Regions from separate parts of the Pseudoalteromonas qingdaonensis genome, predicted to be linked through region 1. Evidence: predicted binding sites of a transcription regulator. Region 1 holds the regulator's gene; each other region holds the start of a gene.
The links. Region 1 encodes LexA, which represses DNA repair genes until DNA is damaged. Its sites were predicted from a motif close to TACTGTATNNNNATACAGTA; they were not measured.

Region 1 (7,992 bases):
AAATAAAGCTGTTCAGGAGGTATCTTCTGCAAGAGATTACTATGAAGCGTTTGGTGCCGCAGTTGTAACAAATAATGACTATACAAAGTCTGCTAAGCAATTGGCTGAAAGCCAGGACGTATGGCTTCTCCATGATAGCATGCTCGATGAGTGGAGTTACGCTGTAGATCAAATGATTGAAGCGCTTGATGGCGAAGATTAACTTTGGCTAGGGTCTGTTGATCTTTGTTGTACATATTTTGCTTAGCAATGCGTCGGCAGCCACATTATTGAAAATACCGGTGACAGAGGGCGTTCAGAAATATTAAGGTGGGAGTCCAGTTTGGTTTGTTCTGGTGCCTTCTATATTACGTAGCCTTATTGGTGGTATTTTTAAATTAGCCGTTAAATATCCAATACCTGCGTTAGTCATAGTAGTAATTGTTTTAATTGCTGGTAATTCATAAACACATAACAAGACCTTAAAGTCGGATTCGTAACAGTTTGCTCAGTTTCACTTCGTTTCATATTTTAGCAAACTGCTCACCGCTTAAGGCGGCGTTATACATTTCATAGAGGCTCATATGATTATCCAATTTAAGTGGTCAAATGCAAACTATCTTGAAGCTGGTAAACAAGCTGAGTTTGAAAAAGCAGTTAGAGACGATTTAAATTTAGAATCTGATGATAGAGCAAAACCATGTCATACCGGAGATTTGCTCGTTGATCTTAGTGTTGCAGGTCTATCGCTGAATAAAGTGGTTGGCAACGTTAAATGTAATTGCGGAATCAGCTATTTAATTATTGATGGTACAGTAAATCAAAATATTAGTTACAGCAGGGTCTGATAGACACTGCATGTATAACAAGCACCATCAAAAACGGGTCCTATGGACGCTCGACTCGCAACAAGTTGCTCCCGTTTTGATTCGCGCTGTAGAAATCGGCTTTTGTTGTGGAGTGTGCTAGAGACAGCGAGATAGGGATATCGAGCTAGGTTTACCGAGGTAGGACACCTCGTTAAACCTTGTCGAAAGCAAAACGAAACGCTTAACAAAAGCTTGAGTTCGGAAGCATTAGCGAATCCCGGGTTCGCGGGGTTTCCAAAGGGGGAGTCGAATCACTCCCTCTTTGGTTGTTGTCGCCAACGCGACAAAATCTAAAATCGAAGCGCCTTTCGCAAGGCTAAAGCCTCGCCTACAGACAAGGTGCAGAAACAATCCCGCATTAAAGGCCGGTGCCCTTTGATCGCTTCTCCACCACCGCTGCGGTCATCCTTGAAATACAACACAAATCGCCCGCGCTGTTATAAATCTTAATCTCCCACACGGAAGAGCGGCCGCCGATATGCACGGGTTTGGTTACGGCTTTGAGGGTACCGGTGCGTGAGGCTTTGAGGTGGTTGGCGTTGATCTCCTGGCCGACGCAGTAGTATTTGCTGGTATCGACAACAAAGTTGGCGGCGTAGCTGGCGACGGTTTCGGCCAGTACCACGTAGGCGCCGCCGTGGACTATGCCCATGGGGTTGTAGAGCTCGTTGTCGATTGGCATGGTGGCCACCAGGTAGTCGTCGCCGATTTCGCTGATTTCAATACCGAGTTTGGTCATCAAGGTGCCTTTGCCGCCGACGCCGAGGTCTAGTTGGCGGCAAAGATCAAAATCGATTTCCTGTGCCCAAATACGTGTGCTCATGCTTACTGCTCCTTATGTGGCAAGGTCTGTGAATGCTCGGGTGTTGCTCACGATGGCAACCTGGCTCACATAATGCTGCACATGCTCCGGCATCTGCAAGTCTTTTACGATGGTTAGCTTGCGCAGGGAGGGAAGAGCGGGCGGCTGTATCTGGGGTTGTGAGCAAAAATATCGCCTCCTTGTCATCATCCGAACCCCTGAATTGACTAGACTGTTTGTAACGGCTTAAGGGTTAATGCGCAGGAGAGGTTATGGACTTTCAATCCGTGTATGATTTTTGGTTTTATCAGTGCCAGCCAGAGGATTGGTTTAAAAAGAGTGAGGGGTTCGACGCTCAAGTCACTGAGTTGTTTGCCGAAACCCACCGCGCTGCCAGTCGGGGTGAGCTGTATCAATGGCGTCGAAGTGCCAAAGGGGCGCTCTGTGAAATTATCGTGCTGGATCAATTCTCCCGTAATATATATCGCGATACCGCCAGCGCCTTTGCTCAGGATGCGCAAGCCCTGTGTCTGGCTCAGCATGCGCTAGAAAAGGGTTACGATCTGCTGCTAACCGAGCAGGAGCGTAGTTTTTTATATATGCCTTATATGCACAGCGAAAGCACCGCCATTCATATACTTGCCGAGCACCTGTTTCGACCTTTGGAGAGTTATTCCTATGAGCTGGCCCGTAAGGCTATTATTGACCGCTTTGGTCGCTACCCCCATCGCAACGCCATACTCGGGTGTCGGTCGCCCCCCGAGGAGCAAGCTTTTCTGGAGACGCCCAGCAGTGGCTTTTAACTTGTCGCTGTGGGGCTAAAGAGGAGAGGGGGCGACTTCCGTAAATTCCCTGATTTTATTTGCGATTTTCTGACAACTGTATATACTCACAGTTAAATGTACTGTATGGAAAACCAGTTGTATGCGCCCTTTAACTAATCGCCAATCGCAAATTTTAGAGCTGATCAAAGTCTTTATTAAAGATACCGGCATGCCGCCAACGCGCGCCGAAATTGCACAAACATTAGGTTTTCGCAGTGCCAATGCTGCCGAGGAGCACCTTAAGGCGCTGGCCAAAAAAGGGGTGATCAGAATGAAACCCGGTGCCAGCCGAGGTATTCAGCTGGTTGAGGAAGAAGAGCCGGAGCAATTAGGCCTGCCGTTAATCGGTCGCGTTGCCGCCGGTGAGCCTATTTTGGCGCAGGAACATATCGAGAGTCATTGCCAAATCGACCCCATGTTGTTTAAGCCGGCGGCGGACTATCTGTTACGGGTTAATGGCATGAGTATGAAGGATATAGGTATTCTTGATGGCGACCTGCTGGCGGTACATCGTGCTCAGGTGGCCGAAAACGGTCAGGTGGTGGTGGCCCGAGTGGGTGACGACGTAACCGTGAAACGCCTGGAAAAGGCCGGCCGCAAGGTTTTACTGCATGCGGAAAATGAAGAATTTGCTCCTATCGAAGTCGATTTAGAACATGAATCTTTTGATATTGAGGGCTTAGCGGTTGGTGTAATTCGAAACGCCGACTGGATGTAGGTTTTATTTGGTATTTTGGCCCCCGATACGCCGTTTATTGGGGGTTTTACGACGCTTTTCTCCCTTCTTTCACTGTTAGCTAACAGTTTGAATATTCCACAAATATTTATTTAAAAAAGCAAAACAAAAACGCTTCATTTCTTGCTATTCGTTCAAATCTTGACTAATTGGTTAGATTACAGGCTTTGCTGGTTGCTTTTTAATCGCTTTGTGTAAAGTAAATGTAATCGGCCAGTTCTAAGCATAATAATAATGAAGATTGGCTAGCAGTAATTGCCTCTTCTCTTTTTGCGTTGCGCGTTTTAAGGAGATGGTACATGAAGCAGCTGTGCTCCCTCATGTTGCTGTGTCTGTTTGCCCCGCACTTGGCTTTTGCAAATAGTGATTATAATTTGCGCCCAGGGGTGACGGATATCAGCGAGAATGTTTACCAGTTACACATGACGATATTTATAATCTGTTGTGTGATTGGGGTGATAGTGTTCACTATCATGTTTTGGGCCTTACTAAGGCACCGTAAGTCAAAAGGTGCGCAGCCCGCATCTTTTCACGAGAGCACTAAGGTCGAAATTATTTGGACCGCAATTCCCTTTCTTATCCTTATCGGCATGGCGGTACCTGCGACCAAGACCTTGATTGCCATGGAAGATACCAGCAAGGCCGATATCACCATAAAGATCACCGGCTCGCAGTGGAAGTGGCATTACGAGTATATGGGCCATGATGTGGGCTTTTATTCCTTACTGGCCACGCCACAGGAACAAATTCAGAACGCTCAGAAGAAAGGCGAGAACTACCTTCTTGAAGTGGATAAGCCACTGGTGATCCCAACCGGTAAAAAAGTACGCTTCCTGATGACCTCGGACGATGTTATCCATTCCTGGTGGGTGCCGGACTTTGCGGTGAAAAAAGACGCCAACCCAGGCTTTATCAATGAGGCCTGGACCAAGGTTAACGAAACCGGTATCTATCGCGGCCAATGTGCCGAGCTGTGTGGTAAAGACCACGGCTTTATGCCCGTGGTAGTTGAGGCCAAGGCACCGGCGGAATTCGATACCTGGCTGGCAGGGCAAAAACAGGCTGTGTTGGACCAAGCCCAGGCCGATGCGGCCTTGCTTGACCAAACTCTATCAAAAGACGAGCTGATGGCTCTGGGCGAGCAGGCTTATATGGCCCGCTGTGCCGCCTGTCACCAACCCACAGGTTTGGGCCTTGCCGGGGTGTTCCCTGCTATCAAGGGCAGCCCAATCGCAACTGGCGAAATTAAAGATCACATCGATATTGTGGTGCACGGTAAACCAGGCACCGCCATGCAGGCATTTGTTAGCCAGCTCACACTTAAAGAGCTAGCGGGTGTTATCACCTATCAGCGTAATGCGTTCGGTAATGACACCGGCGATGTTGTGCAACCAAGTGCAATTCAGGCCTTTATTGATGGGGAAGAACAATGAGTACAGCCGCTGCGACACATGAACACCACGGGCCTGCAACTGGTATTAAACGCTGGCTCTTTACCACGAACCATAAAGACATAGGCACGCTTTACCTGCTGTTTTCGTTGCTGATGTTTTTAACCGGCGGTGCCATGGCCATGGTGATCCGCGCCGAACTGTTCCAGCCGGGATTACAACTGGTTGATCCGCACTTTTTTAACCAGATGACCACAGTCCATGGTTTGATCATGGTCTTCGGTGCGGTAATGCCGGCCTTTACCGGCCTGGCTAACTGGATGATCCCCATGATGATCGGGGCACCGGACATGGCCTTGCCGCGCATGAATAACTGGAGCTTCTGGATCCTGCCCTTTGCCTTTGCCATTTTGTTAGCCTCCCTGTTTATGGAAGGAGGCGGCCCGGCATTTGGTTGGACCTTCTACGCGCCTTTGTCGACCACTTACAGTAACGACAACACAGCGCTGTTTGTATTTGCCATCCATATCATGGGGATCAGCTCCATTATGGGTGCCATTAACGTCATAGTGACTATCGTCAACATGCGCGCGCCGGGCATGAAGTGGATGAAACTGCCGCTGTTTGTGTGGACCTGGCTTATCACCGCCTTCCTGTTGATTGCGGTAATGCCGGTGCTGGCCGGGGCGGTGACCATGGTACTGACGGACAAATACTTCGGCACCGATTTCTTTAATGCCGCCGGTGGTGGCGATCCCGTGATGTTCCAGCATATTTTCTGGTTCTTCGGTCACCCCGAGGTGTACATAATGATCTTGCCGGCATTTGGTATTATCTCCACCATAGTGCCCGCCTTCTCGCGCAAAAAACTGTTTGGCTACTCCTCCATGGTGTATGCCACCGCGTCCATCGCCTTGTTGTCTTTCATTGTGTGGGCGCACCATATGTTTACCACCGGCATGCCGCTCGCTGGTGAGCTCTTCTTTATGTACTCCACCATGCTGATATCCGTGCCCACCGGGGTCAAGGTGTTCAACTGGGTGGCAACCATGTGGCGCGGCTCCATCAGTTTTGAAGCGCCCATGATGTTTGCCATCGCCTTTATTGTGCTCTTTACCCTGGGCGGTTTCTCCGGCCTGATGCTGGCCATTACGCCGGTGGATTTCCAGTACCATGATACCTACTTCGTGGTGGCGCACTTCCACTATGTGCTGGTAACTGGCGCTGTGTTCTCCATTATGGCCGCCGCTTATTACTGGCTGCCGAAATGGACCGGGCATATGTACAGCCCCACCTTGGCGAAGTGGCACTTCTGGATGTCCTTAATCAGCGTCAATGTGCTTTTCTTCCCCATGCACTTTGTTGGCCTTGCGGGTATGCCACGCCGTATCCCCGACTATGCGCTGCAGTTTGCCGACTTTAACGCCATTATCAGTATCGGCGGCTTTGCTTTTGGCCTGTCGCAGCTGCTGTTTGTTGCTGTGGTGTTTAAGTGCATTAAGGGCGGTGAAAAAGCGCCGGCTAAGGTTTGGGACGGAGCCGAGGGCTTGGAATGGCAGGTGGCTTCACCAGCGCCTTATCACACCTTTGAAACGCCGCCCGAGGTGAAATAAATGAACCATATGCCGCTGTTAAGAAAGCTGTTATTAGGCACCCTGGCCATGTTCGCCTTTGCCTTTGCGCTGGTGCCCTTGTACGACGTGTTCTGTGATGTCACCGGCCTTAATGGCAAGCCTTCCATGGAGCAGGCGCAACAAAGCGAGCGGGTGGATAACAGCCGTGAGGTTACCGTGAGCTTTACCACTCATGCCCAAAGCGGTGCGCCCTTTAAGGTCAGCGCCCAGCAGCAGTCTGTGGTGGTTAAGCCCGGCGAGATGAGCCTGGTGACCTTTGCGGCAGCCAATACCAGTGATCAAGCCCGAGTGATGCAGGCTATTCCGTCTGTCTCTCCGGGTTTAGCGGCAAAATATCTACATAAACTGGCTTGCTTTTGCTTTGACCAGCAAACCCTGCAAGCCAACGAAAAACAAGAATATCAATTAAGATTTTATGTCGATCCGGCGTTGCCCCCCGAGTACGAGGAGCTAACGCTGTCATATACGCTTTTTGATATCAGCGCCAAGCATCCCGAGTCGTTAGTGGCGTCGGCGCGATAACCCAAATGAGGCATGAATATGAGTGAAGAGTATCAAAAGTACTATGTGCCGGCGCAAAGTCCCTGGCCGATAGTCGGTGCGGTGGCGCTGTTCTTTATTGCCGCCGGTGCGGGCTTAACCGTGATGCAAATGGGGCAGGAAAGCAGCCATGGTCATTATCTGTTATTTGCCGGTATTGCCGTGTTGTTGTATATGCTGGTGGGCTGGTTTCGTAATGTGATCAACGAATCCCACGGCGGTCTCTACTCAATGCAAATGGACCGCTCCTTCAGACAGGGCATGAGCTGGTTTATTTTCTCCGAGGTGATGTTCTTTGCCGCCTTCTTCGGCGCGCTGTTTTACGCCCGTATGCTGGCGGTGCCTTGGCTCGGTGGCGATGGCAATAATGTGATGACGGGCGAAGTGTTATGGCCTGAATTCACATCGGCATGGCCGCTGGAAAGCACCCCAGGTGGCACAACAACCCAGGCCATGGGCTGGCAGGGGCTGCCACTTATCAACACCATTATCCTTTTGGTGTCTTCGGTGACCTTGCAGTTTGCGCACACCGCCATTGAAAAAGATAAGCGCGGGCCACTGACGCTCTTTTTGCTATTAACCGTCCTTTTGGGGCTTAGCTTCCTTGGCTTGCAGGTTTATGAATATATACACGCCTATCAGGACTTAGGGCTGAAGCTGGATTCCGGCATTTATGGCAACACCTTCTTTATGCTAACCGGCTTTCACGGCCTGCACGTAACCCTGGGTACCATAATGCTTATTGTGGTGTTTATCCGGGTATTAAAGGGGCACTTTAGCAGTGAAAAGCACTTCGCATTTCAGGCAGCGGCCTGGTACTGGCACTTTGTAGATGTGGTGTGGTTGTGCCTGTTTGTATTTGTGTATGTGTTGTGATCGGTGATGGATTAAAGCGCAGCAGACCAAACTGCTGCGCCAGCAAAATAATAATAAGTACAAGGATGCACAGGGCGATGCGTTTGCCCAAATAGCGCGACATAGGCACCTTGTTATCGGATTTTATCATCGCCAGTAAGGCGCGGAAAAGGGTGTAAATGACGGTCAGCAAGAGCGCAATAATTATAATTTTAATAAGCAAGATACGGATACTCCGAGGTTGGTGGTTGAGTGTTTACAGCTAAGCTTAGCGCAATTTTATGGATAGGGCTGGTTATCCTCGCGGTAACTGTTTGTACTCGCTTGGGTTTTTGGCAGCTTGAGCGGGCAGAACAAAAACA
Region 2 (7,992 bases), on a different contig from region 1:
GGAGGCCATGATCTCGGTTAAGCTGGTGTCTGAGCCCGGTGTTGGCACCATAGCCACTGGGGTGGCCAAGGCCTACGCGGATCTTATCACCATAGCCGGTTATGATGGCGGCACAGGCGCCAGCCCGCTGACCTCGGTCAAATACGCCGGCAGCCCATGGGAGCTAGGTCTGGCGGAAACCCAGCAGGCGCTGGTGGAAAATGGCTTGCGTCATCGTATTCGCTTGCAAACCGATGGTGGCTTAAAAACCGGTCTCGACATTATTAAAGCGGCTATATTAGGCGCTGAAAGTTTTGGTTTTGGTACTGGCCCCATGGTGGCGCTTGGCTGCAAATACCTCAGAATTTGTCATTTGAATAACTGTGCCACAGGTGTGGCGACTCAAGATGAAACCCTGCGTGCCAAGCACTATCACGGCCTGCCGGAAATGGCGATGAACTACTTTAAGTTTATCGCTCAGGAAGCGCGCGAATTGATGGCTTCCTTAGGCGTAACCCGCTTGGTTGATTTGATTGGTCGGACCGACTTGCTTGAGGCGCTTGAAGGCAAAACGACGAAACAGCAAAAGCTGGATTTATCGCACTTGCTGGCACAACCAAAAAATATAAGCGGTCAGTCCTTATATTGCTCCATGCCCAATACCTCGCACTATCGCGGCGCCCTTAATGAAGAGCTGTTGGCGAAGACAAAGCAGGCCATAGACAATCGCAGCGGAGCCAATCTGGTGACGCGTATCTGTAACACCGACCGCTCGGTAGGGGCTATGCTTTCCGGCTATATCGCCGCCCAGCATGGTAACCAGGGCATGGCCGCAGAGCCGCTGCGGATTGAGTTGCATGGCACCGCTGGTCAGTCGTTTGGGGTATTTAATGCCGGTGGTCTGGAAATGACGCTTGTCGGTGATGCCAATGACTATGTGGGCAAGGGCATGGCTGGCGGCCGTTTGGTGGTGCGCCCGCCCTTGGGGTCTTGTTTCTTGTCACATCAGGCGGCAATTATAGGCAATACCTGTTTGTATGGTGCCACCGGCGGCAAATTATATGCCGCGGGCTGCGCCGGTGAGCGCTTTGGTGTGCGTAACTCAGGGGTCACCGCCGTGGTTGAAGGCCTTGGCGACAACGGTTGTGAATATATGACAGGTGGCGTGATCTGTGTGCTTGGCAAAGTGGGCATTAACTTTGGTGCTGGCATGACCGGAGGTTTTGCCTATGTGCTTGATGAAGCAGATGACTTTACCAAACGTATGAACTCTGAGCTGGTGGAGATAGCGAGCCTAGAGCAGCTGCCGACTCATCAGGAGCATCTGCGTGGTTTGATTGCTGAGCACCTTGAGCTGACCGGCTCGCAGCGCGCCGAGGCTATCCTGGCCAGCTTCGATCTTTACTTGCCCATGTTTAAGTTGGTGAAGCCGATTTCCAGTGATCTTCATAGCCTGTTGGGACACCGCGCCCGCAGTAGCGCCGAACTACGTGTGCAGGCGCAATAGGAGGAAGTATGAGCCAGAATGTTTATCAGTTTATCGATGTACAGCGCGTCGATCCGCGCAAAAAGCCGATCTCTACGCGCAAGCAGCAGTTTGTTGAGATCTATGAGCCATTTTCACAAAATCAGGTCGACTCTCAGGCGGATCGCTGCCTTGACTGTGGCAACCCTTATTGCGAATGGCAATGTCCGGTGCATAACTATATCCCGCAGTGGTTAAAGCTTATTCGCACCGGACGTATTCTCGAAGCGGCGGAGCTTTCTCACCGTACCAACAGTCTGCCTGAGGTCTGTGGGCGTGTGTGCCCACAGGACAGGCTTTGTGAAGGCGCCTGTACTCTGAATGAGGAATTCGGTGCCGTCACCATAGGTAATATCGAAAAATACATTACCGATACCGCCTTTGCCATGGGCTGGAAACCGGATATGAAGCACGTGGTATGGAGCGATAAAAAGGTCGCCATTATTGGTGCCGGTCCGGCAGGACTAGGCTGTGCCGATGTGCTGGTGCGTAATGGCGTGAAGCCCGTGGTGTTTGACCGTCACCCGGAAATCGGCGGCCTGCTGACCTTTGGTATTCCTTCGTTTAAGTTGGAAAAAGAAGTGATGCAACGACGTCGGGAAATCTTTACCGAGATGGGTGTCGAGTTTCGCTTGAACACAGAGGTGGGCAAGGATATCGAGCTGCAACAGATCATCGACCAGTATGATGCGGTCTTCCTCGGTGTGGGTACCTATCAAAGCATGAGTGCCAACCTTGAAAACGAGGATGCCGAAGGCGTGCACGACGCTCTGCCATTTTTAATTGGCAATACCAACCGAGTGATGGGCTATGACGAGGGTGATGCACCCTACCTTGATATGCAGGGCAAGCGGGTAGTGGTACTCGGTGGTGGTGATACCGCCATGGACTGTGTGCGTACCTCGGTGCGCCAACAGGCGCAGCAGGTGATCTGTGCCTATCGCCGTGACGAAGAGAATATGCCTGGCTCCAAACGTGAGGTAAAAAATGCCAAGGAAGAGGGCGTTGAGTTTATGTTTAATGTTCAGCCCAAGGGTATAGTGGTGGACGAGCAAGGTCGAGTGAGCGGCGTGCGCATGGCGCAAACCCAATTGGGCGAGCCCGATGAAAATGGTCGTCGTCGCGCCGAAGAAGTTCCCGACTCAGAGCATATAGTTGCCGCCGATGCCGTGTTGATGGCCTTTGGCTTTAAGCCCCATAAGATGCAATGGCTGGAGCCCTTTGGTGTGGAAATAAATCACTGGGGTGGCATTAATGCCCCAGAGCAGGGCGCCTTTACCCATCAGACCACCAACCCGAAAATTTTTGCCGGGGGTGATGTGGTAAGAGGCTCGGATCTGGTGGTTACCGCCATCTTTGAAGGCCGTAATGCCGCCGAAGGTATTATGGATTACCTGGAAGTGTAACCTTGGAAGCAGCAAAGCGGGCATGGGCCCGCTTTTTTTATGCGCTGTTTTTATTCACAGCTTTTATGTGCTGATAATGTTAAGCGTGCGCCGCGATTAGCTCCTTGGCATTGGCTAAGGTGGTTTTACTGATATTGTCACCGGCCAGTAGGCGGGCGATTTCATCAACGCGGCCTTGCTTATTCAGCGACAGCATTTGTGTAAAGGTTTCATCATTGGCCACCTGTTTGGCCACGAAGAACTGGTTCATGGCGCTGGAGGCTACCTGGGGCAGGTGAGTCACACATATAACCTGAGTAGATTGGCCAAGGCGACGCAGCAACTTACCTACCGCTGCGGCGGTTGGCCCTGAGATCCCCACATCCACTTCATCGAAGATTAGCGTTGGCGTGGTCACGCGCTGGGCGATGATCACCTGGATTGCCAAACTGATCCGCGAGAGCTCACCGCCAGAGGCAACCTTAGACAACGCCTGCATGGGTTGGCCCGGGTTGGTGCTTACCAAAAATTCGATGCGGTCTAAACCAAGGCGGCTGGGTGTGCGTGCTAAGTCAAAATCGAGAGCAATGGCAAAGCGGCCATTTTCCATCGACAGCTCATGCATACTGGCGCCGATCAGTTCGCTTAATTCTTGCGCTGCGGCTTTACGGCTGGCGGATAACTGCTCGCAGCATTGCTGATATTCATTCAGTGCTTCGGTTATCTCAGCATCGAGCTGAGCCAGGCGCTCATCATCAACACAAATAGCTTCCAGATCCGTTTTAATTTGCTGGTGATGTGCAGCCAGAGCCTTAGGTTCAACCATATGCTTGCGCGCCAAGGTGATGGCGGTGCCCAAGCGTTCATCGAGCTGGGCTAAGCGCTCCGGATCAAGCTCAGCGCTATCGCAATAACCGCGCAGCTCACGGCTTGCCTCTTCTACCTGCACGCAGGCATCGTTAAGCATGGCGGCGATGCCTTCTAAGCTTGGGTCTATGGCGGCCAGCTCGCTAATGGCAATAGCACTGTGCTGTAGGGCGCCGTTAATGGTTTGCTCATCGCCTTCGTACAGGGCATAAAGTTGCTGCTGTGAGCCTTCCAGCAAGTGCTGAGCATGGCTAAGACGATTATGCTCCACCTCAATTTGCTCATATTCGCCGTCTTCTAAAGCAAATTCATCGAGCTCGGCGACCTGATATTCAAGCAGTTGTTTTTGTGCCTGTTGCTGGGCGTGTTTGGCCTCTAACTCGCGCTGCTCCAACTGTAACTTTTGGTATTGGCTAAAGCTTTGCGCCGTATTTTCAAGTAAGGATTTATGGCCGGCGTAGCCATCGAGTAATTGCAGCTGATGGTCGTTTTTCAGCAATAGCTGGTGCGCATGCTGACCATGGATGGATAATAGGTGTTGCCCCAATTCCTTTAACTGAGCGGCGGTAACACTGATGCCGTTGATATAGCTTTTGCTGCGGCCATTTTTCGCCACTACGCGTCGCAGCAGGCATTCTTGCTCATCGGCCTCGAGCATATGCTCTTGCAAAAACTGTTGCGCCTTGGGCAGGCGACTAATATCGAAACGGGCGCTAATGTCCGCTTGTTTGGCACCGGGGCGCACTGCCGCGGCATCGGCACGCTCACCTAAGCACAGAGAGAGAGCATCGATGGCAATCGATTTACCTGCACCGGTTTCCCCTGTTATTGCGGTCATACCGGCATGCCATTGGGTTTCAAGCTCGCTAACAATAGCAAAATTAGAAATGGTTAATCCCGAAAGCATACTGTTTATCCATCCAGTTATACACTAACTGTTAATCTATACAGTAGTTGTTTTTTTTGCAAATTAAATTTTAAACAATTTACGCTTGCTCTGGCTCGGTACATTTGTTGTCAGGCTCTCTAGCTGGTGGCTTGTACTCGATACCTGGCTTAGTTAAAGCCTATACCTTGTTAACCTCGGTTAGCTTGCGCTGAAAACTCCCTCGCTGATGTATTCCAAAGTAACTTTAATACAGGCGTGAGCCCCAATTTAGTTTTTGGCGCAGCACGTTATAGTAGGAGTAATCCGTGGGATGAATTAAGCGCAGCGGTTTTTCCGCTTTTTTGATCACCACCTCATCGCCTGGCAATGTAGCCAGCACCACATGGCTGTCGCAACTGACCTGCAGGCTGTCGGTGTTATCCAAGCTCAGTTTAAGGCGAATAACGCTATCACCATCGACCACCAAGGGGCGGCTTGATAGGGTATGAGGGAACATGGGCACCAAGGACATGGCATTAAGACCCGGAGTAAGAATAGGGCCGCCGCCAGATAATGAATAGGCGGTGGAGCCGGTCGGCGTTGACACTATCAGACCATCAGATTTTTGCGAAAACACAAAATCATCGTTAATAAAGCATTCGAATTCGATCATGTGCGCCACCTTGTCGGCGTGCAGCACAGCTTCATTCATCGCCGAGTTGGCACTTTTAAGCTCGGCATGGCGAAACACTTCCACTTCCAGCAAGAAGCGCTTTTCTTCTATATAATGACCGCTGAGCACTTGCTCCAGCGCGGGTTCAAAGCCATCTGGGTTAAGGTCGGTTAAAAACCCCAGTTTGCCGCGGTTAACGCCGATCACGGCCACATTAAAACGGGCCAGTACCCGCGCGGCGCCAAGCATATTGCCGTCACCGCCGACCACTATGGCCAGGTCCGCTTGCTCACCGAGCTCGACCAAATTGACCAGATTAGCGTCTTCTGGATTCGCCAATTGGCCGCCATAATGACGCTCCACCAGGACCCGGTAACCTAAAGCTTGCAAAAAGGCATAGAGGCGTTGTAATGTCAGCGCCGCGCCTTCATGATTTGCTTTACCAATTAAGCCAATAGTTTTAAAAGAAGCGCTCATATCTGTGCCATAAATGTAGTAACTCTTTATAGAGTAACGCAAAAGTGGTGGGGTTGAAACTGAGGCAAAGAGCCTAAATTATAACAATATGAAATTATCTCCACGTGATGAGCAGATATTCTCTGCGGTAATGAGTTTATACTGCGACGGTCAGGGTCTGCCGGTTGCCTCTTCTCGTATTGCCAAGCAAAAGGGCATGGCGGTGTGCAGCGCCACCGTACGCAATGCCATGGCACGCCTCGAAAAACTAGGCTTACTCTATTCGCCCCATACCTCGGCCGGACGTATTCCTACCCAGCAAGGTTTTGATTTTTGGTTCGATTCCTACTTTCATCTAGATCAGCTTGGTCAATATTGGCAGCCGCCACAGGAAAAACTGGTGGAATTTGCCCATCATCTGGCGCGGCGCTACAAGGTGTGTTGTTGTGTTGGTTTGCCTCAGGTTACCACTCAGTGGGTGTTCCGCGTAGAAGTGCTGGACTTTGACCGCACCCATTGGCTGGTGCTGCTGTTGGACCGCCAAGGTCAGGGCCACAATATCCTTATTACCAAGCCCCTTGAGGCCAATGATGATATTCGCTATCAGTTTGCCACCTGGTTGAATTCGGTTTTTGCGCAGCAAAACCTGCTTGAAGGCTTGCACCGAATGAAGGCCATGAGCCGCACCGCGCCTCATTATTGTCATGGCTCCTTGGCGCAGTGGACGCGGGAGTTAGGAAATAAACTGGGCAGCGACAACAGTATAGTGGTCGGCGAAAATAACCTTTATGCCTACACAAACAGCGAGCAGGAGCTAAACATAGGTGCGCGTTTCTTACATGGCATCGAAGATAAGCTGGCGTTTCGCAACGGTGTGTCCGTGCTGTTTGGCGATCAGTTGCCCTTACCGGGTTTTGAACCCTTCTTAGTTTTTAGTCTGGCTTACTTTGCCAACCAGGAATATCAAAGCCGATTTTGCGTGATTTTGCCAAAGTCGGCGCCGATTGAGGCGATCATTCAAGAATTTGCGCAAATCGAGCACCTTGACTCTTGAATCCGCTAAATACATCCCCATAATGAATCGCAGTTACGCAGTTTTTGGAGAATATAAAGATGTCTGAGCAATCCCAGGCTAACGAACACGAACAGGAAAATCTTGAGGCGCAAGCCGAGCAAGAGCAGGGCTCACAAGAGCAAAGCATTGAAGCTGAGTTAGCGGCTCTATACGCGGAATTAGAAGCTGCAAAACAAACCGTTGAAGAGCAAAAAGACAGCGTGATCCGCGCCGCCGCCGAAGTTGAAAACATTCGTCGTCGTGCTGCACAAGATGTTGAAAAAGCACATAAGTTTGCGCTCGAGAAGTTTGCCAACGAACTGCTTCCGGTGATCGATAACCTAGAGCGTGCCATCGAATTTGCCGACAAAGAAAATGAAGCCTTGGCACCTATGCTTGAAGGCATCGAAATGACGGCCAAAAGCTTTGTTGAAGCCGTTGGCAAGTTCAATGTCGAAGTGGTTAACCCTCAGGGTGAGGCGTTTAACCCAGAACTTCATCAAGCCATGGCAATGCAACCGAGCGAAGATGTTGCACCTAATACTGTAATCGCTGTAATGCAAAAGGGTTACACCCTGAACGGCCGTTTGTTACGCCCGGCCATGGTTATGGTATCGAAAGCTTCTTAAGATTTTGATTAATAGAAAAATGCCCGCTTGTTATACCAATTCTGTTAAGTATGAGATCAGATATAGCGCTGGATAAATGATATGATCACAAGGCGGAATTTTTCTTATGTAGTTATTCTACATTGAAAAATTCCAACACCGTGAGCATGATATTTAGCCCGCTAGAATGATTAGCTATTTAAGTGAATTGGTATTAGTGGGCATTTTTTTTGCGCTGCCAAAGCTGAGTCACAGCGATTAGGATAATAGCCACAAACATCATGGTGGAGAAGGGCACCGCATTCACCGGATGAATTAGCGCTAAAAAGGGTCCCACTAAAGCACCGCTGCCAAAGCGCAGTGTACCTATAACCGCCGTAGCCGTTCCTGAGTTACGCTCAAATTCCATTAGAATAAGGGCATCGGCATTAGAGGCGATAATGCCTAAACTCATCATCAGCGGCGCTATGCTCCACACTATGTAGTACAGCGACTGCTCCATCAGGCTAAAGGCCAACAAGGCGCTGCCGCTGACAAGCGCCAGAGCCAGACCAAAATACAGCATATTGCGCGAGCC
Region 3 (7,992 bases), on a different contig from region 1:
GGCGCACACATGATGTTAAGCTCGGTTTCCACCTCATCAAGAAGCTCCATTGGGTCACGAATATCGCGGTCCAATTTGTTCATAAAGGTAACGATCGGCGTATCACGTAAACGCGTTACTTCCATCAGCTTGCGAGTACGGTCCTCTACACCCTTGGCGGCGTCGATCACCATCAAGCAAGAGTCAACAGCGGTCAATGTGCGGTAGGTGTCTTCCGAGAAGTCTTCGTGTCCCGGGGTGTCCAACAAGTTAACTAAGCGCTCATTGTAAGGAAACTGCATTACCGAGGTGGTTACCGAGATACCACGCTCTTTTTCCATTTCCATCCAGTCCGACTTGGCATGCTGGTTAGAGCCACGACCCTTAACCGTACCGGCCTTTTGTATGGCCTGCCCGAACAGGAGTACCTTCTCGGTAATAGTTGTTTTACCCGCATCCGGGTGCGAGATGATAGCAAAGGTCCTTCGCTTATTGATTTCATTAAGAAAATCTTGGTTTGCCATGTATAAATTCTTTTAGTTTGTACACGGATTTGTACACACTTTTGGAAGTACTCTCTTTTCAGTTCTTCGCTTGTAAAATCCGTCGTGTTAATAGTAATTGGCCGCTATTTTCGCTGATCTTGACTTTATAAACAATCAATGGTTATCTAATCGGCTAACATTTACTCACAGCGTACGCCAATGCTCAGTTGTAGCTGTTTGCAATCGTTGCTTCTTCAGCTCATGAACAACTGTGGCTAAACCACAAATTCCTTCGCTACCAGAAATCGATGATAGCTTGTCGTACTACACCGATGATGGTGCAGTTGCCGTTGATCGGTATTGCCTGCCAATATTCCCAACATGGCTTGATATGAACAATTTATCTATAAACCACTATCGACTAGAGCACGCCAACCCGAGTTGGTTTATTCCGGTTGTTGGTAACATTATTGCTCCAATCACCGGTGCTAAGTTGGGATATATCGAGGTAAGCTGGTTCTTTTTCAGCGTAGGTATTGTTTTTTGAATGGTGCTATTAACCATCATTACCAACCGTTTGATTTTTCACGAAGCTCTGCCAACACGTTTTAAACCCATGCTGTATATCTATTAGCACCACCATCCATTCGCTTTGTGTCCTAAAGCTCACTAGGGTCTGTTGACCTTTGTTGTTCGTTTTTGCAGCAGTTTGTAGTGTATTTATACAAGGCGGCACATGTGTGGTGTAGTTATTCTACATAAACATGTAACAACACAGTAGAAATGCGCTACAAGCGCTGCCCTGCGGGTTCATCTAAACGCATCCTGCTCTGTGTTGCTCGCTATGTACATAGGCGAGCAAGACCGAAGCAATGCTTCGCAGCTTAGCGAGGTGAGCGCATGGATGCGCGATGTAACCAAGCTTCATGGATGAATTTAACCACATAAATCAGCGATTATATTCATCAGAATGCGTTTAGATTGAACATAAAGTAAACCGCAAAGATAAACAGACCCTAGTACCAGAACTGACTTATCCAAAATACTTGCTTCTGTTGCACTATTCACCGCCATTTTGCTGGTGCTCAATACCATCAATTTCGAAAAGATGGGTTTTATCTTTCATCCTGGGCTTTTTCATTTCCGGTAGCAGCTTTTAATGTCGCTCTGTTTAGATATGCCGAGCTAGCTCAGCCACCTGAATACTTCTATATGGGTTTAGCGCTATTAGGATGCCTAAATCTTTTAATTCTGTGGCTTTCATTTAATACATTCAAAGCCAGAAGAGCCGGTGAAATATGCAAGCCAGATTAAAGATTTGAATATACAACTAAGGTAAAGTTATGAGTAAAAATTATACAGATATTGATCAGCAACAACGCAAATTAGGTTCCGCTTTTCGAAAAGAGAGCCCTGATACTCTCAACGCTTTTTTAAGTCTTCACAAGGCAGCTTTTGCTCCGGGCGCTATGGAAACCAAGTATAAAGAGCTTATCGCAGTTGCGGTTGCCATCAATGTCCGTTGTGATGCCTGTATCGGTTACCACGTTGAAGCAGCGGTTAAAGCAGGTGCTTCCAGATAAGAGTTGAATTCGCGGTTCAAATCCACAGCTAACCAATAAAACCAATATGACAGCACGTGATTGGGCTTTAATGTTTAATCGAAAAAACATTATTGATTACTTAAATAAAACCTATCCGGCGAAAGCTGACTCCAAGTTTAAGAGCATCGTTAAATTCATAGCTCTGAGTCCAATGATGGTAATGAAGCGGATGTCATCAATTAATCAGAAAAACTAAATCAATAAGTTACAATCAGATCGGCTACATAGATTAATTGAACCTCATGCCTGAACCTCGTTACAAAAATAACTACCCGAAAGCTGTACTCCCCTCTTTGTCAAGGCAATTCTGTATTCAACTAGGTTTGGTAAATTCTCCTTATAGTGACACTTCTCGATAATAAATTTAACATTTAGCTTACCTAGGGCTAAATGTTGTCAGAAATGCCTATTTTGACATAAGATAAATTTGGTCAAATCTAGGTTCAGTATGCTCAAGCATAAATTGCTTTAAACACAGAAAGGTGCACAAACGTGCTAGCAGCGACCGGTATCGGCCAGAAGTGTGTGTTTTTCCCATTCATTGATCATTATCGTTATCCCACATATCGAAGCCGGACTTAAATCTAAACGATAACCATTATCAAGTAAGGCTATTTGTTTATAAATAAAAGGCAGGTCCCACAACTGCACTTTGTTTATGCTTTCAACAACCGCTCACCAGAGACGTATTAGCCTTCTAGACCTGCCGTTGCTTGTGTGTTTTGGATCAGCTCGATCATGTAGCCATCTGGATCTTTTACGAAAGCGATATGAGTCGTACCACCTTTAACCGGACCTGGTTCACGCGTTACGTTACCGCCAACCGCTTTGATAGCGTCACAAGTCGTGTAGATGTCATCCACACCGATTGCGATATGGCCATAAGCATTGCCCAGGTCATATTCTGTTGTACCCCAGTTGTAAGTCAGCTCAATAACCGCACTTTCTGACTCATCACCGTAGCCTAGGAAGGCAAGCGTGTATTCATAGTCTTTGTTTTCGTTGGTACGAAGCAGCTTCATACCCATAACGTCAGTGTAAAATTGGATGGATCTGTCTAGATCACCCACGCGTAGCATGGTGTGTAGAATTCGACTGTTTGACATTTTTAACTCCTAGCTTTCATTTTCAAATAGCATTAACTATCTGCGTATACTTTCACTTTATATTTACTAAAAATGCGTTCGATTTAGTGGGTGAGTGAGTGGAAGCGCCCATTACACAAAGCCTAATGATGCCTTTCCGCCTCAATAATCCATTACGAAAATTGTAAATCTTGTCAATCAAGTGTCTTAAAGGCTGAAATTTTTATGAAATCAAGCCAATTATTCTTTACAAAAATAGTAGCAAATTTAGAACGAGCACTCTATAGATTTCTTCCCAGAAGGCTTACCAAGATGATGGTCCTCACTGCGTGAAACCATCAACTTGCTAAATTAGCTAGTTACGGATTACATCAAGTAAGGCAAATCATATCTAAGACATGATTACAGTAGAAAGCTGCTAATTAATGGCGGTGTTTCGATAGACCAAGACTCCATTATCGCCAGCGGCCGTGTCGTTACCAAAAGTATCTCTTGTCATTGATGGTTCCTCTTCAATTCTATTGTTCGCTTTGGGTTATTTCACTGTGCCACAGGTATCTCTAAATGCACCTTGGATACCTCAGCGTTTTTTTGATCTTTCTACTGGGTGACTCATGTATGAAGGCTTTGACTAAGCCTTTCAGAAAGCCTTAGCTAAACCCTTTAGGTAACCCTTACCGATACCCTTTACGTATGGCTTAGCCAACCCCTTTTCAAAGGGTTCAACAAGCCTTATTTGACGGTTACTTGACCCATGCGTTAACCAGTAGCAGTAACAGAAACAAGAGCAGTAGGCAGAAGCAGTATTGTCCAAGCCTTGCAGGCTTTGACGAGGGCGAGCGATCCCCCACATCTAGTTTTTCAACACAAAAAATAAATCACCGACAACACAGCGTCTTACTCGAACAACATCAGTTTTACCTACAATTTTACTTGTAGAAATCAGCATAGCATTGGATACTGTACAAATAAACAGTATTAATTGTGATTTTTCGAGGTTCGTCATGAGTGTCTCGCTGATAGGCCGTAGCGGCGCACTTGCCTTCATTAAAGCCAAGCGCCTTCGTATTCCATTGTTTATGGAACGTGTTTCTGCTGGTTTTCCCTCACCAGCGCAGGATTATGTTGAGCAAACGCTCGACCTCAACGAGCTGTGCATCAAGCGACCAGCTGCAACCTTCTTTGTGCGTGTTGAAGGTGATTCAATGATTGATGCCGGGATTCACCCAGATGATATTCTGGTGGTTGATCGCTCTGCCCAAGCCGAACACGGTGACATTGTCATCGCGAGTATCCATGGTGAACTCACGGTAAAGGAGCTTCAACTAAGGCCGTGCGTCAAGCTGATCCCAAGAAACCAAGCGTATGAGCCCATCCATATTCCTGAAGGAACAGAGTTGGAGATATTTGGTGTGGTCACCAATGTGGTGCGAAACATGCGCCGTAAGTCGTGACGATCCCATGCCTGTATTTGCCTTGGTGGACTGCAACAATTTTTACGCCAGTTGTGAGAAGCTGTTTCGTCCTGATTTAAAAGATACGCCGGTTGTGGTGCTGTCTAACAATGACGGCTGCGTGGTTGCACGCTCACGTGAAGCTAAGTTACTCGGTATAAAAATGGGCGTACCCGTCTTTCAGGTCAAAGCTGAAATGCAGCGCCATGGCATTTTGGCATTCTCGTCCAATTACGCGCTGTACGCAGATTTGAGCAGTCGAGTGATGCGCACTTTGGAGGAAATGGCACCACGAGTAGAGGTTTACTCCATTGACGAAGCGTTTTTGGACTTAACCGGTATTGAGTCTGCCATATCCCTTGTCGAGTTCGGACAACAAGTGCGAGAGCGGATAGGTAACTGGATTGGGATCACCGTCTGTGTAGGCATTGCACCGACTAAAACACTCGCCAAACTGGCAAACCATGCCGCCAAAAAGTATCCCGCCACTCAGGGGGTTGTAGACCTGACCAATCCAGATCGACAACGTCGATTACTCGCATTAGTTCCGGTTGATGATGTTTGGGGCGTTGGTAGACGGCTTTCTAAGCGTTTAAATGCGTTGGGTATCACCACAGCCTTAGACCTCGCCAATGCCTCTCCTAGAGCCATCAGAGACCAGTTTTCGGTGGTTTTAGAGAGAACCGTCAGAGAACTCAATGGTGAGTCGTGCATTGAACTTGAAGAGATCCCGCCAATTAAGAAACAAATCGTCTGTAGCCGTTCATTTGGCGCAAAAGTAACGCACTTTGAATTGTTACGTGAAGCCATATGCGAATACGCAACCCGCGCCACTGAGAAGCTACGCAAAGAACAGCAGCAAGCCAAAGTGCTGACCCTGTTTATACGTACCAGCCCCTTCAAGGACGACGAGCCGCAGTACAGCAATTCCGCATCGGGCGAGTTGCTGATCCCCAGTTGCGATACGCGGGATTTTATCGAACTGGCCAATCACTTACTCAAGCGAATTTGGAAGGATGGTTTTCGTTATGCTAAAGCGGGCGTCATGCTGTCTGACTTTTACAATCCTGGCATGTTTCAACCAGGACTATTCGATGACGTATCGACCCGCTCTAATAGCCAACAGTTAATGTCTGTATTGGACACCATTAACCAAAGTGGTGCCGGAAAGGTTTTCTTTGCTGGACAAGGTACGAAGAAAGATTGGTCGATGAAGCGAGAGCATTTGTCTCCCGCCTACACAACACGCTGGGACCAGTTGCCGCGAGTGAAGTAGCGCAGTTAACTCAATAGGCATTCAATCTGCGACGCAGCATGTTGAGCTTATCAACTTGGCGTCGAATATCACTGAAGAATTCTTCTTTCTCCATGGCCAGCGCTAACTCCCATTCTTTGGCCAAACCTTGGCAGTCCAAAAATGAGTATCTCAGCTTCGTCTTTGAGATACGCAGCCCCTTGCTAAATACCACGCGGTTGTCTCGTTGACCGTGAAAACTGTTGATGTACCACTCAATGCCAAAGCCATACTTAAAGTCTCTGATACGGACACCAAGCAGCCCCCAATCTTTAAAGGACGCATTTTCGCGAACCTTGTAATGGGTAACCCAAAAGTCATCAACTTCAGCTCGTGCCAGCGCTTTTAGCCTGTCTGTTTCTTGTTGAAGTAAATCTGATACCTCTGCTTCGTCACATCTACGTGAAATTTTCACAGCGACGGCGTTAATGCTTATTATCGGTATCGCCGCTCTGATGGGGTTAGTTGGTCTTTCCCCTGCCCTGGGCGCGTTCCTAGCTGGCGTAGTACTTGCCAATAGCGAGTTCAGGCACGAGTTGGAAGCTAACATTGAGCCTTTTAAAGGACTCCTCCTCGGGCTCTTTTTTATTACCGTATAGATTAGGAGAGCGAAGCTAAAAACTGCCGAAGGCTTTAAACACTTTCAAATAAAAACCGATGTATAGAGGGTGTGTTGATCTATGCTGTAGACTTCATGCTCAGCAATACATCGCCAGCTACATTAACATGAATGTCTGCGATAATATTTCTTTCTAGCTTGTCATATCTACCCGAAACAGGTCGATTGAGAGGAATAATTTCCTATACAAGCGTTTAAGGCTCGCTGTCGACCCAACCACGGCAAGGCGGTTAAGTCGCAATTAAATTATAAAGACAGTAATGCCCGAGATTATACCGACTTTAGGGTGTGCACAAAAGCGCCGAATACAAGTAAAAGTGACTTACTGACCCACCTATGTGTATTATTGCTGAGCATTTTGTATAATTTTTTTGTTGTGGCGATGGCCATAACGCGCTCAGGCTATTTTAAGACGTTGCAAGGAGGCGCACAGTGAAAACAAGCAAGCTCAGTATTCGCTTATTGTGGTACATCACCCCAGTGGTGATCTTACCCTTGCTGTTTTTAGGTGGCTTTACCCTTACCAATGTCACCAGCTCCTCAGAGCAGCAAGCGCAATTGATTGTTAGTCGCTTTGTAGAGCAGCAGCAGAACAAGGTGTTTCACTCGCTCAATGTCTATCATTCCACCACGGAACTGCTTAGCACCTCGCCTGTGCTGCAAAACTTTTTACATCAGCTCGAGTACCCCAAAAGCTCCTACACCGCGCACCTAGGTGCTCTGCTCGACGTATTTAGCAGCTATACCGAGGCTTATCCGGATATTCTTAGCATTAACTTTATTTCCAGCGAGCAGGAAAGTTACGCTTACTTTTCCACCACACTGCAAAGTGCGCCGCAGCAATATCCGTTTTTCGAGCAACTGCAAACCAGCTCTTTGCGTCGCCAGCAGTTTATGGTGCAAGATGACAATGGCGAAACCAGCCTTTACTTTGCGCAAAAGGTGTTTGCCCCAGACTACCATTTGGAGCGCCCTGTGCTGCTGGGCCATATCATATTTAGGGTGCAACCGACGGTTTTAAACACCGCAATTTTAGAGGCGCCCTATAACAACACCTTGAATTTATTGCTGACCGAGCAAGGTAAGGTACTGTTTAGTTCTAACCATACCCTGCTTGGCAAAACCCTGAGCAAGCAGGATTTAGAGGCCATAGATCTCTGGGCCGACAATGGCCGCCTTAATGAAATTGTGCTTGAGAGCGTCGATAAAACGGAGCGTATGCTCTATGGCGTGCAAATACCCGACGGCCATTATTTCGTTACCAGCATTCCAAAAGAAATGCTCTATCAGGCCGGTAAGCTGATAAGTCTGATCACCGCACTGATCGTGCTTATCTCCATCGTCACCCTGCCGGTGCTTATCTTTATCGTGGTGCGCAACTTGCTGCTTAACCCCATAGAGCAATTAGGGGCTGCCAGTCACCGCGTTGGTGCCAACGATCTGACCGTGCGCCTAGATGACAAACGCAGCGA
Region 4 (7,992 bases), on a different contig from region 1:
GCATCCGCTTTCGAGTGCTCATAAGTAAGAGTGATGTTACCCTTGTCAGTCGCGAAGCCGCTGCTAACAGAGAAACGGTTAGTGTCACCACCGTCTATTGAAGGAAGTTCAGTATCATATGTAAGGCTAACACCGTTGAAGTCTTTCTTGGTGATGATGTTGATTACACCAGCAACCGCGTCAGAACCGTATACCGCAGAAGCACCGTTACGAAGAATTTCGATGCGCTCTACGATAGCCATAGGGATACGTGAAGTATCGGCAGCGGCACCTGAGCTTGAACTAGTACCAGGCATACGACGGCCATCAAGAAGTACTAGCGTGTAGTTAGCACCAAGACCACGCATGTTTACGTTAGAAGTAGCAGCCCCACCTGAACCGTAACCAGACATACCACGCCATGAACCGAAGCTGTTTACAGAAGAGTTATTTAGTACGTCAGCAACGCTGGCTTCACCAGAAAGCTGGATGTCTGCTGCAGTGATAACTGTAACTGGTGCAGCTGTTTCCATATCAACTTGTTTGATACGTGAACCAGTAACTTCGATACGCTCTACTTCGTCTGCGCTTTCTTCAGCGGCCATAGCCGTTGCTGAAATACCAGCAGTTGAAGCAGCGCCAAAAACTAGCGCTAAGCGCACTGATTTTGCAATTTTGCTGTTTAACATTGGATTCTCCCTGGGCCACACAGAGGTGTGACTAATTATTTTTTTGTTGTGAACAACTCTAAATGAAATGTAACAAAATACACTTCCTAAGGAGATACTAAACAATTTAAGAAATACCGGTCAACAGCAAATTAACAACAAAAGCATAAAAAAAAACGTTAAATAAACAAAAGATTAGAATCAGCTATAAAATTAACCTTTAAAAACAACAATATAAACATTCAATTATATAAATGTAATCGTTATAAATTATTTTGTTACAGCAGTGGAAATTGTTTGCCTGAGTGGCCGTAATTAATGTTAATTCCAAGGCCCTGAAGGTCATCAATAATGGGCCGTAATTGCTTTTCTAAATAGTGGTCTAAGTCCAGCGGTTGCGTGGTCGGCAGCAGCTTTGGCCCCGAGAGGGTTATAACATAATGCACCCAGTCACCCTTACTGAATCCTTTATCGGATCCCCGCGCGGCGCGCACATGAGGAGGGATAGCTTTTGTATAGTGATCAGGGTCTTTACCCAAACGTTTGCTATAGGTAAGGAGTTTCACATCATCGCAGTGGTGCAGCTTATCTAGATACTCTGCAACCACCTGTTGCAGGTCGCCGCCTGTAAATAATGCTTTAAATAAGTCTTGTTGAAAATCCCGGGCGAACTGCGTCCAGTCGCTACGTACCGACTCCATTCCTTTAAACACCAGACGATAATCTGCTTGTGCTAACAAACCCGCATAACGCTTTTTGCTGCCAATATCCTTATGACGAGCTTTTGGCATAAAAAATGGCCTATACAAGCTCTCATACTCTAACTCGAGATAACTGGTTAACTTTAGGTTATTTTTTAATCTAGCACGCCATTTTTGATTAATTTTTGCCACCAAGTCCGCTGCAACGTGATGACTTTGCGCTTCATCCAGTTCCCTAGGCAGGGCCACAAAGGTCGAATCCGTGTCACCGTAAATAACGGTAACACCCAATTCCTCAAGCCACATTTTGGTGGTTTGCATAATTTCATGGCCGCGCAAGGTGATAGAGCTTGATAACCTGGGATCATAAAAGCGACAGCCCTTTGAACCGAGCACGCCATAGAGACTATTCATAATAATCTTGATCGCCTGCTGCAAATGGTGATCGCCATCATTTTTTGCCCGTTGACGCGCCTCGGCCAAATTGGATACTAATAGCGGCAGGTGATGCTCGGTGCGAGAGAAATAAGCATGATTAAACCCCGGCACACTGTCTTGCGGCTGCTGCAAACCCAGGATAAGCGCCATGGGGTCGATACAAAAGGTGCGAATAATGCTCGGATACAGACTTTTAAAATCGAGCACGGCAACGTTAACGTAAAGCCCTGGTGTGGAGTCCATCACATAGCCCCCGGGGCTATCAAAGCTCAGGCCATGATCGCCCAAGTTCGGGGCGACATAGCCACTACGATGCAAATGGGGAAGATACAGGTTGGTAAATGCCGCCACCGAGCCTCCTAAGCGCTCAAGTGGTAAACCGGTAAGCTGAGCACGAGCTACGGCAAATTCGCACAGCTCCAGCTTATTGAATATCGCCAGTACCAACTCACTGTCTTTAAGGTTGTATTCGGCTAACTTAAGTTTATCCTGATGGAAAAGACGCTGTATGGCGCCGAGCTTATCCCCCTGCTCCAGCAATTTACACTCGCCGAGCACCTCGGCGGCGACATTATCCAGGCTGTAACTGTTAAAGTGGTAGGTGGCATTTTTTAACATATCAATGCCATCGAGGACCACCCGCCCCGGTACTATTAGCTTATTAACCTGACCACCGCGCCAGATCACAGCTTCGCTATCGCGTCCCAGGGTGAGCTCAATACCCAATTGCTGGGCACGAAAACACAAAAGCTGCATATCAAAGTCAGCCACATTCCAGCCGATAATTAAGTCCGGATCTAAATTTTTAATTTGCTCAATAAGCGCATATAGAAGCGCAGCTTCGTCCTCTACATATTCAAGCCAAGGTTGCTCTGAGCCTGCGCTGGGGCTTGTGCCTATCATAAACACCTGGCGGCTGTGCTCACTCACCAAGGCCACACTGTATAAAATGCCCTCGGGACTGCACTCCAAGTCTAGCGACAACATGGAGAGCTTGGGGCGAAAGCCATCATTAGCTTTAAAGCGGGCGTTACGAATTAGACTGTTATCACCGCCGGACGCTTCGCCTTGCACCCAAACGCCACCGCGAATAAAGCGCTCCATTAAGAATTGTTCTTGCGGACGGATATCATCCTCATAGAGTTCGATACCCTGCTCACGCAGTAACTCTCTGCTCTGGTAATAATCTTGCAGAGAAGAAAAATAAAGCGCACAGACTGGCTCACCCGCAAATGTTTTAAGCGTCAGAGTACGTTGCTGATACTGGCCTGAAAGAGATGAGAGGATACGCTCGGCGCTCGCACTATTTTTTTGCGCGATAAAAAACACCGCCTTTTGCGCCGTCGATATGACCTTAACCGGACCACGCTCGGTAGCCAGCCAGGCAACATAATAAATACCATGGCGGCGCTGCTGCGTTTGCATGGAAAGGATAAAACCGGCGGTGGCAGGGTTAGGCGTAGACAAGGCGGGTTCACTCAAACTTCAGATATGGCACCAGTGTAACCAAGCAGCGCCATAATTACAGCAGCTAAAGATGCCAAGTAGTAGACTCTGGTTGACTAATCCTTGAGTCTTTCTTCTAGTCCCCCTAGAATATCAGCACTGTAAATATATACATAAGTTAAATCATGCTCTGTGATCCGCTTAAAAAGACCATACGTACCGCTCATCAGCGGATCGCTACCAGCCTTGAGGATTATCGACCCAGGCCGAGCCAAAACTACCTGGTGGCGGAAATAGCCAAAACCCTGGCCGGTGAGTATGACAAAAAGCAACGCATCTGCGTTATCGAAGCGGGCACGGGCACGGGTAAATCTTTGGCTTATTGTTTGGGTGCTCTGCCCATCGCCCTAAAAGCAAATAAGAAGTTAGTTATTTCCACCGCAACGGTCGCATTGCAAGAGCAACTTATCTATAAAGAGCTGCCATTTTTTGCCGAGCACAGCGGCTTGAGCTTTAGCTATGATCTGGTTAAAGGACGAGGCCGTTATATCTGCGCCCACAAGCTGGAAAATGCCGTCAACGGCGATGAACAGCAAATGGCATTGATGCCCACACTCAGCTCGCCGCTCAGTGAGATGGAGCAAAAATGCCTGAAGCAATTGCATCAGGCCTATAGCAATAAGAAATGGCAGGGCGACAGAGACTCTTGGGCCGATGTAATACCGGATAGAGTCTGGGGGTTGATCAGCGGTGATAAGCATTCCTGCCAACGGCAAATGAAGGCACACCAAACCTGCCCCTTCCATCTGGCGCGCAATAAAATTGCGCAAATGGATGTACTGATTGCCAACCATAGTTTGTTACTGGCAGACCTAGACCTTGGCGGCGGGGTTATTTTGCCCGAGCCGGAAAACTGCATTTATGTGATAGACGAGGCGCATCACCTCGCCCATATTACCCGAGATTTTTCCTCCGCCGCGGCGACCATCAAGGGTACCCAGGATTGGCTGGAGAAATTACTTAAGTTCAGCGGCAAAATGGCACAAACCATTTTCAGTGCCAGTGCCGCAGGCAGCCAATTTAAGCTAAACGATGCCGTCGATGATATCGGCCGTGGCCATAAAGCCGTGTTGACCATGCTCGATAGCGCCGCCTATGAATACAATGAAGACCATACCTATCGCTTCGCCCATGGCCTTTTACCAGAGCAACTTACACAGCAGGCACAGGACATAGGCGAGGCTGCAAAAATCGCGCTACGCACCCTGAATAAAATGCACGAAGCGCTCAGCAGTGATGTTAACGATGGTGATGTGAAGGGCTTTATCGCCGAGCCCTTGCTGGCCGAAAGCGGCCAATACATCGCCCGTTTAGAAACCCTGTATAAACTTTGGTCAAGCTACAGCAAACACAGTGAAAGCGTGCCTCATGCCCGCTGGATAAAGCGCATGGAGTACAAAAATCACCATGATTACCTGCTCAGCGACTGCCCTATCGAAGTGGGTTTTTATCTTAAAGACAAATTATGGCGAGAATGTGCCGGCGCCGTGCTCTGCTCGGCCACACTCACGGCTCTTGGTTCGTTTGAACATTTTGCCCATGAAAGCGGCCTGCGTGGCGAGCCAGGTGTTAAGTTTATCAAGGTGCCTTCACCCTTTGATTACCCGCAGCAAGCCCTGTTACATATTCCAAAAACCGAATGTGAACCCACGGATAAAGCCTTTAGTGACTATCTAGTCAAAGCCTTGCCCCAGAGTTTAGAAAAGAAACAGGCTAACCTAGTGCTGTTCGCCTCCTACTGGCAAATGCAGCATGTGGCCGAGCGTCTGCGCAAACAAGGCTGGGACATATTAATGCAAGGAGAAATATCTCGGGACGCCCTAGTGCGCCGTCATAAGAAACGCATTGATGATGGCCAGGGCAGTATTTTATTTGGTACCCAAAGCCTATCGGAAGGTCTTGATTTACCTGGCGATTACCTTACTAACCTGGTGATCACCAAGATCCCCTTTGCGGTGCCTACCTCACCCATTGAAGAAGCTCAAGCCGAGTTTGTACAAAGCAAGGGAGGCAACCCGTTTTTATCCATTACCGTGCCCGATGCGGCTAAGAAATTAGTACAAAGCTGTGGTAGACTACTGCGCAAAGAACGCGATAGCGGTCGCATTACTATCTACGACAGGCGCTTAGTCAGCAAAAGATATGGTAAGGCGATGCTTGATACCTTGCCGCCATTTAAAAGACAAATTGACTGATCATGTTTGAATTAGCGATCGACCCTTCTACCTGGGCCATACTGTGCGCCGTGGCACTGGCCGCTGGTTTTATCGATGCCATTGCCGGCGGTGGTGGCATGCTCACTGTGCCGGCACTTTTAACCGCTGGCCTGCCGCCTCATTTAACCTTAGGCACCAACAAGTTGGCTGCCAGCTTCGGCTCCCTGACCGCCAGCGTCACCTATTACCGTAAGCGCTTATTCGACCCGGCTTTTTGGGCCGGCTCAATTGTCGCCACCGCCATTGGTGCGGCCATAGGCACCTTGATCGTTGACCGTCTCAGCATCGAATTTTTAAATAAACTGATCCCCGTGGTGATCATCCTGGTGGCCATTTATTCTTTATTTGGCAAACTCAGTCCCGAGCAAAGCGATAAACTGCCCATTCTCACTCCCATTCTGCGCGTGAAGCAATGGTTGCAAGGCTTGGCGCTGGGCTTTTTTGACGGCATCGCCGGCCCGGGCACAGGCACCTTCTGGACCGCCAGCAACAGTGTTTTATACAAGATGAACCTATTGCTGAACTGCGGCCTGGCGCGCTCGATGAATTTTGTCAGCAACTTTATATCCCTGATCACCTTTGTTGCCCTGGGTCATGTGAATTTTATCCTCGGCATTACCATGGGACTGTTTTTAATGTTCGGCGCCTGGCTGGGTGCCCACTCGGCCATTCGCTTTGGCTCTAAGGTGATCCGCCCGGTATTTAATACCGTGGTGATCCTGCTGGCACTAAAACTTGTTTATGAGGCCTATCTCTAATGGCGCGCGCCGATGCCCTGAGTAGATTAAAGCAGCAGGTGCAGCGTTTGCGCCATGATGCAGACCAATTCGATAAGGCCAAGTGGTTTGCCAAAAACCGCTATATGCAGAACCAGCACGCCCTGTTTGAGCGTTCGGTGTTTAATACCCGCAGCATGCAGTTACTCGACTATGTGGATGAAGTCGAACAACAGTTAGAGCGACTTGGGCGCAGCGAGCTACAAGCGGCGCGCCACCAGTACCGCTTTGCCCTGACCCAGCTCAGCGAGCAGATAGAAGCCATAGTCAAAGTATTAAAGGCCACCCCGGTTTGGGAAAAGGAAAATACCCCAAGTAGCAGGGCGAGAAAATACCAAAAGGCGGTGCAGCAGCTCATTCAGCCCACCAGTGAGCTCTATCAGGAGCTGGCCAAAAACCATGAGTTTGAGCGCCGCTTAGAGCTGATGATAAGCGAACGTCAGCAGCTGTTACACAAGGCACAGGGTGAGCAAGCAGGTCAGTTAAATAAAGAAATACTGGCATTACACGCCCGTTTGGGACGCTGTCGTAAAGCCATAGGGGCCTGTGAAGAGCGCATTCAATACGCGGAAAAACAGCAAGCGCGATGAATGTCTTTTATCATCCCCTGTATTCGGCACTGCCCTTACCGGCGCACCATCGCTTTCCTATCAATAAATACCACCTGCTACACGAGCGCTTGCTTGCAGATCCTGAGCTTGGTAAAGCTGTGCAATTACAGTGTGCCGAGCCTGCCACACTAGCGCAGCTAGCTCGGGCTCACACAGCAGAATATATAGATGACTTTATCGGCGGCACCTTGCCCGCCAGCGCCCAAAAACGCATAGGCTTCCCTCACAGCGAGGCCTTAGTAGCACGCACCTTACAGTCTGTGGGCAATTCTCTGGGCGCCGCCTATTGCGCGCTGGAGCACGGCATAGCGGTAAACCTGGCCGGTGGTTATCATCATGCCTTTGCCGACCATGGCAGTGGCTACTGTATCTTTAACGACTTCGCCATCGCCGCCCGCGAGCTGATACAGCAAGGGCGTGTAGATACCGTGTTACTGCTTGATTTGGATGTCCATCAGGGCGATGGCAGCGCCAGCATTCTCGGCGATGATGCGGATATCATCACCCTCTCTTTACATGGCGAGCAGAACTTTCCCCGCCTTAAGCAAAGCTCGGATTATGATTTCCCGCTGCCGATGGGCTGCGATGATGCCCTTTATCTTGAAACCCTGAAAACGGCGCTTAATCTGGTACTGCGCCTGCATCAACCAGATATAATCCTGTATAACGCCGGAGCCGATGTGGTGGCCGAGGATGAACTTGGCTCCCTGTCCCTATCCCTTGAAGCGGTTCGCCAGCGCGATACCCTAGTGATGACCATGGCGAAAGAAAAAAACATTCCATTATGCTGCGCCCTCGGCGGTGGTTATCAACGTAACTTGGAGCGGGTGGTGGATGTGCATTGGCAGTTGTTGCTAAGCGCCTACCATAACTACCAGAAATAACCCCCGCAAGGCAAAAGGTATTTGCTGGACAGCTGTTTCTGGTGCGCTATGATAATTGGGTATCAATTAGATTAGAGCATAGAATTCATGAAGTTACATGACGATGTTCATAATTACTATGAAAAACTCGTAGTTGAAGAAATGGCACAGCAGCAGTTGCAGCAAAACTATGATGAAGATACCTTGGCCGATCTTAGCTGCACCGCTTTAAAT

Region 2: recN (DNA repair protein RecN) is a predicted target of LexA. The motif match lies at 4,690-4,709, and genes of this name have one in related genera.
Region 3: umuD (translesion error-prone DNA polymerase V autoproteolytic subunit) is a predicted target of LexA. The motif match lies at 4,112-4,131, and genes of this name have one in related genera.
Region 4: dinG (ATP-dependent DNA helicase DinG) is a predicted target of LexA. The motif match lies at 3,390-3,409, and genes of this name have one in related genera.

What each region holds. Positions count from the first base shown of each region.
Region 1 is NZ_JBCGCU010000005.1:203,731-211,722, reverse strand. Features, by position in the region: gene WCN91_RS06860 (restriction endonuclease) at 1-202, shown strand, start outside; gene WCN91_RS06855 (hypothetical protein) at 564-827, shown strand; gene WCN91_RS06850 (PaaI family thioesterase) at 1,207-1,671, opposite strand; gene WCN91_RS06845 (DUF924 family protein) at 1,923-2,453, shown strand; gene lexA (transcriptional repressor LexA) at 2,575-3,192, shown strand; gene coxB (cytochrome c oxidase subunit II) at 3,510-4,643, shown strand; gene ctaD (cytochrome c oxidase subunit I) at 4,640-6,214, shown strand; gene WCN91_RS06825 (cytochrome c oxidase assembly protein) at 6,215-6,757, shown strand; gene WCN91_RS06820 (cytochrome c oxidase subunit 3) at 6,776-7,651, shown strand; gene WCN91_RS06815 (DUF2909 family protein) at 7,551-7,853, opposite strand; gene WCN91_RS06810 (SURF1 family protein) at 7,883-7,992, shown strand, end outside.
Region 2 is NZ_JBCGCU010000003.1:21,109-29,100, forward strand. Features, by position in the region: gene gltB (glutamate synthase large subunit) at 1-1,486, shown strand, start outside; gene WCN91_RS03755 (FAD-dependent oxidoreductase) at 1,495-2,910, shown strand; gene recN (DNA repair protein RecN) at 2,990-4,663, opposite strand; gene nadK (NAD(+) kinase) at 4,890-5,774, opposite strand; gene WCN91_RS03770 (HrcA family transcriptional regulator) at 5,863-6,807, shown strand; gene grpE (nucleotide exchange factor GrpE) at 6,867-7,436, shown strand; gene WCN91_RS03780 (multidrug effflux MFS transporter) at 7,630-7,992, opposite strand, start outside.
Region 3 is NZ_JBCGCU010000001.1:85,524-93,515, forward strand. Features, by position in the region: gene prfC (peptide chain release factor 3) at 1-503, opposite strand, end outside; gene WCN91_RS15150 (SLAC1 family transporter) at 736-1,011, shown strand; gene WCN91_RS15155 (hypothetical protein) at 1,527-1,778, shown strand; gene WCN91_RS00410 (carboxymuconolactone decarboxylase family protein) at 1,808-2,047, shown strand; gene gloA (lactoylglutathione lyase) at 2,758-3,174, opposite strand; gene umuD (translesion error-prone DNA polymerase V autoproteolytic subunit) at 4,158-4,607, shown strand; gene umuC (translesion error-prone DNA polymerase V subunit UmuC) at 4,615-5,883, shown strand; gene mobI (conjugative transfer protein MobI(A/C)) at 5,894-6,316, opposite strand; partial or broken gene WCN91_RS00435 (cation:proton antiporter domain-containing protein) at 6,315-6,497, shown strand; gene WCN91_RS00440 (ATP-binding protein) at 6,953-7,992, shown strand, end outside.
Region 4 is NZ_JBCGCU010000003.1:85,762-93,753, reverse strand. Features, by position in the region: gene WCN91_RS04085 (TonB-dependent receptor) at 1-668, opposite strand, end outside; gene WCN91_RS04080 (DNA polymerase II) at 926-3,253, opposite strand; gene dinG (ATP-dependent DNA helicase DinG) at 3,418-5,487, shown strand; gene WCN91_RS04070 (TSUP family transporter) at 5,490-6,266, shown strand; gene WCN91_RS04065 (primosomal replication protein) at 6,266-6,874, shown strand; gene WCN91_RS04060 (histone deacetylase family protein) at 6,871-7,779, shown strand; gene WCN91_RS04055 (late competence development ComFB family protein) at 7,867-7,992, shown strand, end outside.